Regions from separate parts of the Plantibacter sp. H53 genome, predicted to be linked through region 2. Evidence: riboswitches for the same ligand, from Rfam matches in the RefSeq annotation. Region 2 holds a riboswitch; the other holds the start of a gene.
What was found. Region 2 has a riboswitch for thiamine pyrophosphate ahead of A4X17_RS19670 (ECF transporter S component). Riboswitches for the same ligand answer to the same signal wherever they lie in the genome.
Positions count from the first base shown of each region.

Region 1 (3,401 bases), on a different contig from region 2:
CGCTCTGGCGGCGGCCGCCGGATCGTCGACGGCGCAGATGGCGGAGACGACGGCGAGACCCGCGGCACCGGCGGCGTGGAGCTCGACCGTGTCGTCCAGTGACACCCCACCGATGGCGACGCACGGGAGCGGGGTCGCGGCGGCGATCGCGGCGAACCCCTCCACGCCGAGCGGCGCCGGGTGGTCCGGCTTCGTCGTCGTCGGGCGGATGACGCCGACGCCCAGGTAGTCGACCGTCCCGGGTGACAGCGCTGCGACCGCGTCGAGGTGCGCCGGGGTGTTCGCCGTCAGTCCCACGACGGCGGCCTGCCCCACGATACGACGCACGGCGTCGACCGGGAGATCGCTCTGACCCACGTGGACGCCGTGGACGACGGCACCGGCGGAACGGGCCGCGAGGAAGACGTCCACCCGGTCGTCGACGAGGAGCAGCGCCCGACCGGCGACGACCTCCGCCGCACGCACGGTCAGGTCGAACAGCGCTCGCGCCGACGCGGTCTTCTCCCGCAGCTGGACCGCGGTCACCCCGCCGTCGACGGCTCGGCGCACGACGTCGAGGACACCGCGATCCCCGCTGGCCGAGGCGTCCGTGACGAGGTAGGTGGCGATGCCGCGGCGCACGAGCTCGGCGTGCGAACGGGCCGCGAGGACCCGGTCCGCGGTGGTCGAGGCGCTCACGCGATCACCGCCAGGCTGCGGACGGTGTCGGCGTCGAGGAGGTGGAGGCGGTCGAGGAAGGCGGGAGCGAAGGAGCCGGGGCCGCGGCTCTCCGCAGCCGCAAGCTGCGCGGCGACCGTGTACGCGGTGGTCGCCGCGACCGTCGTCAGCAACCGGTCGTCGTCGAGTGAGGCGAAGGCGGCGAGTACGGCACCGAGGGCACAGCCACCGCCCGTCACGAGGGTGAGCCAGGCGTGCCCGTTCGAGCAGCGGACGATGCGCTCACCGTCGGTGATGACGTCCGTCGGGCCGGAGATCGCGACGACGGCGCCCGAGGTGCGGGCGATCGCGGTGGCCGCCTCGATCGCGCTGTCGACCGAGTCGGTGCTGTCGACCCCGCGACCGCCGGCGCCCAGTCCGGCGAGGGCGATGATCTCGCTGGCGTTGCCGCGGACGATCGTCGGCCGGAGGTCGAGGAGGTCGGCGGCGAGCGCCGTGCGCACCGGTAGGAAGCCGACGGCCACGGGGTCGAGCACCCACGGTGTGCCGGCGTCGTTCGCGGCGGAGGCGGCCTCGACCATCGCCTCGCGCTGCTCCGCCTGCGGCGTCCCGAGATTGAGGAGCACCCCGGAGGCGATGCGGGCGAACGGCCCGGCCTCGGTGGGGATGTCGGTCATCGCCGGGGCGGCGCCGATGGCGAGCAGGACGTTCGCGGTGAAGTTCGTCACCACGGCGTTCGTGATCGATTGGACGAGCGGCGTGTGCTCGCGCAGGCGCTCGAGGAGGTCCCCGGACGCGCTCGCGAACTCGCCGACGGACGAGTCGTCGGTGGACGGGTGGGCGGACTGCTGCGGTGTGCGAACGCTCATTCGCGACATCCCTTCGCTCGGACTAACGAGATCAGGTTCGACGGGTGTGTTCTCAGCCGATCGTCGTGGGATCGGCACCCCGTGTCACTCGCGACCACCCTAGCGGGTCGGCCCGGCTTCCCGTCCAGCGGGCGGGCGAGGATGATGGAGGGATGGACTTCTTCGAGCTGGTCACCATCGTCTTCGAGGTCGCCGGTGTCGGGGCGATGGTCGTGGGCTTCGTGATCGCCGTCACCCTCTCGGCCCGTCTGTGGTGGAGCACGCGCGACGGCGCTCGGGCCTTCCGGATGCTGCGGGAGACGATCGGCTCGGTCATCCTGCTCGGGCTGGAGATCCTCGTGGCCGCAGACCTCGTGAAGACGGTCACGTCGACGCCGTCGCTGACCGACGCGCTCGTCCTCGCGATCATCGTCGTCATCCGCACCCTGCTGAGCTTCTCCCTGCAGATCGAGATCGAGGGCACCCTCCCCTGGAGGCGCCTGGCGACGACCGGCCCGCAGTTGTTCGACCGCGCGGTCAAGCGCGGTGGCGAACGCACCCGACGTCGCGCCGAGCAGCAGGACGCCTCAGCCCAGGATCTCGAACCGTCCGATGCGACGTCGGCACCGGCGGTCGCGGCGCAGCCGATCCCCGACGACGAGGACGGCTTCCCGGAGCTCCGCAGTCGCAGCTAGCGCGGCACGGCTAGCGTGCCGCGGAGGTCGCCCAGGTGTCGCGGATGAGGTCGGGCAGCAGGCGCATGTCGTCGAAGACGTGGGTGCCGTCGCCGATGAGCCGCTCGGCGGGCGTCATGCCACCGGCGTAGGCGTAGACCGTCATGCCGGCCGCACGGGCAGCCAGGACGCCGACGACGCTGTCCTCGACGACCGCGCACCGTTCGGGGGCCGTGTCGAAGTCGGCGGCGGCGTGCAGGAACAGGTCGGGTGCGGGCTTGCCGACGGCGACGTCGGTCGCGCTGAAGATGCGCCCGTCGAAGCGGTCGTGGATGCCCACCTGCCCGAGGTTGCGGACGACGTCGTGCAGCATCCCGTTCGAGGCGACGCACAGCGGCACCCCGGTCGCAGCGATACCGTCGAGGGCAACGACGACCCCGTCGACGGCCTCGAGCTCACGTTCGCAGATGCCGCGGAACATGTCGCTCCAGCGCTGGATCCAGTCGGCCTCGAGCGGCTTCCCGAGGCGCTGCTCGACCAGCGTCGCGTACGTCTCGAGTGAGGCGCCGACGAAGAGCTCCCGCACCTCCGCCTCGGTGTAGTCGCCGCCGACCTCGTTGAGGAGCTGCAGGTTCACCCGGACGGAGATGCGTTCCGTGTCGACGAGCGTGCCGTCGCAGTCGAAGATGACGAGGTCCGGATAGTCGACTGGCATGCTCCGAGCCTAAACGACGCCGCCTGCGCTGTGGCCGTGTGCCATCCGTTGGGGGCCTCCGACGATGGTCGGCGCGGCGCTCAGCGGGCCGCGCGGACGCCCTGTCGCTGCCAGGTGACGACCATGCGTCGCGCATACTGGGTCGCCGCGACGAAGTGGCCGAGGAGTCCGAGCAGGATCGCCACGAAGCCGACCCCGCCGAAGACCCGGTGGAGCGCCGACGCCGGATCCCCGCCGCCGAGCGCGAGGCCCGTGAGCAGCGCGAAGAAGCCGACGAAGAGGAACACCGTCCGGATCTTGCCGGCGATGCTCACCGGCACCTCCGGCGTCCCGCGGAACGCGACGACGGCGACGAACGCGAGCAGGAGGTCGGGGACGATCATGACCACGAACACCTGCCATGGGATGATCTGCGCGATGGCGAACGACGCGGCGACCACGACCACGGTCAGGCGGTCGGCGACCCCGTCGAGCCAGGTGCCGAGCGCGGAGACCGTGCCCATGCGG
Region 1 is NZ_LWCT01000033.1:6,461-9,861, forward strand. It holds gene thiE (thiamine phosphate synthase) at 1-678, opposite strand, end outside; gene thiM (hydroxyethylthiazole kinase) at 675-1,526, opposite strand; TPP riboswitch at 1,518-1,618, opposite strand; gene A4X17_RS13190 (DUF1622 domain-containing protein) at 1,679-2,200, shown strand; gene A4X17_RS13195 (HAD family phosphatase) at 2,211-2,894, opposite strand; gene A4X17_RS13200 (CDP-alcohol phosphatidyltransferase family protein) at 2,975-3,401, opposite strand, start outside.
Region 1: linked by a shared signal. The riboswitch ahead of thiM (hydroxyethylthiazole kinase) and the one ahead of A4X17_RS19670 (ECF transporter S component) in region 2 are both predicted to bind thiamine pyrophosphate.

Region 2 (3,401 bases):
CGCCGCGCTCGTGAAGCAACGGGTCCTCGACGCGACCGGCCTGCCGTGCTCGGTGGGCCTGGCGGCGACGAAGTACGTCGCGAAGCTCGCCTCCGGCCTGTCCAAGCCCGACGGTCTGCTGGTCGTGCCGGCCGACGAGACCCTGGCGTTCCTCCACCCGTTGCCGGTCGGTGCACTGTGGGGCGTCGGTGGTCGGACGGAGGAGCAGCTGACGAACCGTGGCATCCGGACCATCGGTCAGCTCGCCTCCACCCCGCTGTCGATGCTCCAACGCGCGGTCGGTGAGGCCTCCGGTCGCCGACTCCTCGAGCTCGCGAACGGGATCGATCCGCGCGGCATCGAGCTGGCACGACGTGAGAAGAGCGTCAGCCACGAGGTGACCTTCCCGACGGACGTCTCCGACCCGACCATCCTCAAGCGCGAGTTGCTGAACCTCGCCGGCCTCGTCGCGATCCGACTCCGGAAGGGCGGCTACGCCGGCCGGACGATCAGCATCCGCGTGCGCTATGCGGACTTCAGCGTCGTCACCCGGTCGCGCACCATCGGCGAAGCCACGAACGTGGGCCGGCGGGTGTACGACGAAGCGGCCTCGCTGTTCGACGACCTCGATCGTGGCGGACGCCTCGTGCGCCTCGTGGGGGTGAAGGTCGACCAGCTCGTCCCGGCCGATGAGGCCGGTGCCGGGCTCTGGGACCCGGACGAGGAGTGGCGTGAAGCCGAGCAGACGATCGACCGGGTCGCAAGCCGGTTCGGCGATCTCGCGATCGCCCCCGCCTCCCTCCTCGGGAAGCCGAGGCGTCGCGGACTCGGCAGTCGCGGGGACTCGCAGGGTGCTGCGAGCACGGATCAACCCCTTGGACCGGGAGATGCCGAGCGATAGCCTCGCCGTATGACGAATCTCGTGGAGAAGCTGGCAGAACAGGCGAAGGGGCTCGGCGTGACCGCGGCCTATGGGGAGCAGCAGGACATCGACGGGACGAAACTCGTGCCCGTCGCGCTGACGTACTACGGCTTCGGCGGCGGCTCCGAGGGCGACGGCGACGACGCCCCGAGCGGCGGTGGCGGCGGTGGCGTCTCCATCCCCGTCGGTGCCTACATCAAGACCGACGAGGGTCTCCGTTTCGACCCGAACCTCATCTCGCTGATCGCCGTCGCGATCCCGTTCATCTGGGTGAGCGGCAAGGCGCTCGCCGGCCTCATCAAGGCCCTCAAGAAGTAGCCCCCTCCGTCCAACCCCTGTCGTGCGACCGCGCACGGCAGGGGTTAGACTCGTGCCACCACGGGAGTCCGGTGAACCGGGCTGAGAGGAAGGTATTCGCCTTCGACCGTCGAACCTGATCTGGATCATGCCAGCGCAGGGAGACCATTTCTCGCTATCCCGTGCTCTTTTCCGTCTACAGGAAGGGCACGTATCGTGTCAGCATCGACCAAGATCTCACCCTCTGAACGCGCTGTGTCGCGGACCTTGCGCTGGAGGGTCGTCGACATCGTCGTGGTCGCCGTACTCGGCGTCGCGACCGGCCTCATCTTCTGGGCGTGGAACACGATCGGATCACTCTGGTACGCGGGTGCCAGCGCCGTCACGCCCGGTTTCGGCGGGATCGCCGTCGGGATCTGGCTCCTCGGCGGGGTGCTCGGCGGACTCATCATCCGGAAGCCCGGCGCTGCCCTCCTCGTCGAGACCATCGGGGCGATCGTCTCCGCCCTCATCGGCAACGCATGGGGCATCACGACGGTGTACTCCGGGCTCGCTCAGGGCCTCGGTGCCGAGCTGGTGTTCGCGGCGTTCGCGTACAAGCGCTTCGGCCTCGTTCCGGCGATCCTCGCCGGTGCCGGTGCCGGGGCCGGCGCGTGGCTCCTCGAACTCGTCATGTCGGGCAACCTCGAGAAGGGTGTCGAGTTCAACGCGATCTACCTCGGTTCGCTGCTCGTCTCGGGCGCAATCCTCGCCGGTGTCGTCGGCTGGGCACTCGTCAGGGCACTCGCGTCGACCGGAGCGCTCAGTCGGTTCGCGTCGGGGCGGGACGCTCGGCGCGAGGTCTGATCGTGCCGGGAGCGGCTGCGACCGGTCCGGCGCGCGTCGTCGCGCGGGACTGGGGGTGGCGGCATGCCGGTCGGAAGGCCTGGGCGGTGAGCGACCTCGACCTCGTGATCGAACCGGGCGAGCGGGTCCTCCTGCTGGGGGCGTCCGGTGCCGGCAAGTCGACGCTGATCCACGCACTGGCCGGCGTGCTCGGCGGAGCGGACGAGGGGGAGTCCCACGGCTCGCTCCTCGTGGACGGCGTTCCGCCTGAACGAGCGAGGGGTCGCATCGGGCTCGTGCTGCAGGATCCCGACTCGCAGGTGATCCTGTCCAAGGTCGGCGACGACGTCGCCTTCGGCTGCGAGAACCTCGGCATCGAGCGCGAGGAGATCTGGCGCCGCGTCGACACCTCGCTGGAGGCCGTCGGACTGGACCTGCCGCTGGACCACTCGACCTCGGCGCTGTCCGGCGGTCAGAAACAGCGGCTGGCCCTCGCCGGCGTACTCGCCATGCAGCCCTCGCTCCTCCTGCTCGACGAACCGACCGCGAACCTCGACCCGGCCGGGGTGGCCGAGGTGCGGGACGCCGTCGCTCGGCTGGTCGATGACGGTTCGTCCACCCTGGTCGTCATCGAACACCGCGTCGACGTCTGGCGCGAGCTGATGACCAGGGTCGTCGTACTTGACGCCGACGGCGGTGTCCTCGCCGACGGGCCACCCGACCTCGTCCTCGACGACGTCGGGCAGCGCCTGGCCGATGCGGGCGTCTGGGTGCCGGGCATCCCGCTGGGGTTGGCCCCTCGTCCGGTGTCCGGCCCATCAGCGGCGGTCATCACGACCGACGACCTGGCGATCGGTCGAACGCGGAAGCAGCCGGTGCAGGAGCACCTGGGGCTCGCGGTGCCCGAAGGCGCGGGGACCGTCATCGTCGGCCCCAACGGCGCGGGGAAGTCCACGCTCGCGCTCACGCTGGCGGGACTGCTGCCGGAGATCACGGGGACGGTGACCGCCGCTCCGCAGCTCGCCGGCAGGCTGGGATCCCGGCCTATCCGCTGGAAGTCGACCGAATTGCTCGCGCGCATCGGGACGGTCTTCCAGGATCCCGAGCACCAGTTCGTCTCATCGACCGTGCGGAACGAGCTCGGTGTCGGCCTGCAGGCCCTCCGCTGGTCCCGGACCGCCATCGACGAGCGGGTCTCCGAGATCCTCGATGCGCTCGGTCTCGGTCGTCTCGCCGAGGCGAACCCGTTCAGTCTCTCGGGGGGTCAGAAGCGCCGGTTGTCGGTGGCCACCGTCCTCGCCGCCCGGCCGGCGGTCATGGTCCTCGACGAACCGACGTTCGGGCAGGATCGACGCACGTGGTTGTCACTCGTCCGCCT
Region 2 is NZ_LWCT01000012.1:34,010-37,410, forward strand. It holds gene dinB (DNA polymerase IV) at 1-880, shown strand, start outside; gene A4X17_RS07895 (hypothetical protein) at 890-1,219, shown strand; TPP riboswitch at 1,270-1,378, shown strand; gene A4X17_RS19670 (ECF transporter S component) at 1,454-2,044, shown strand; gene A4X17_RS07905 (ABC transporter ATP-binding protein) at 2,131-3,401, shown strand, end outside.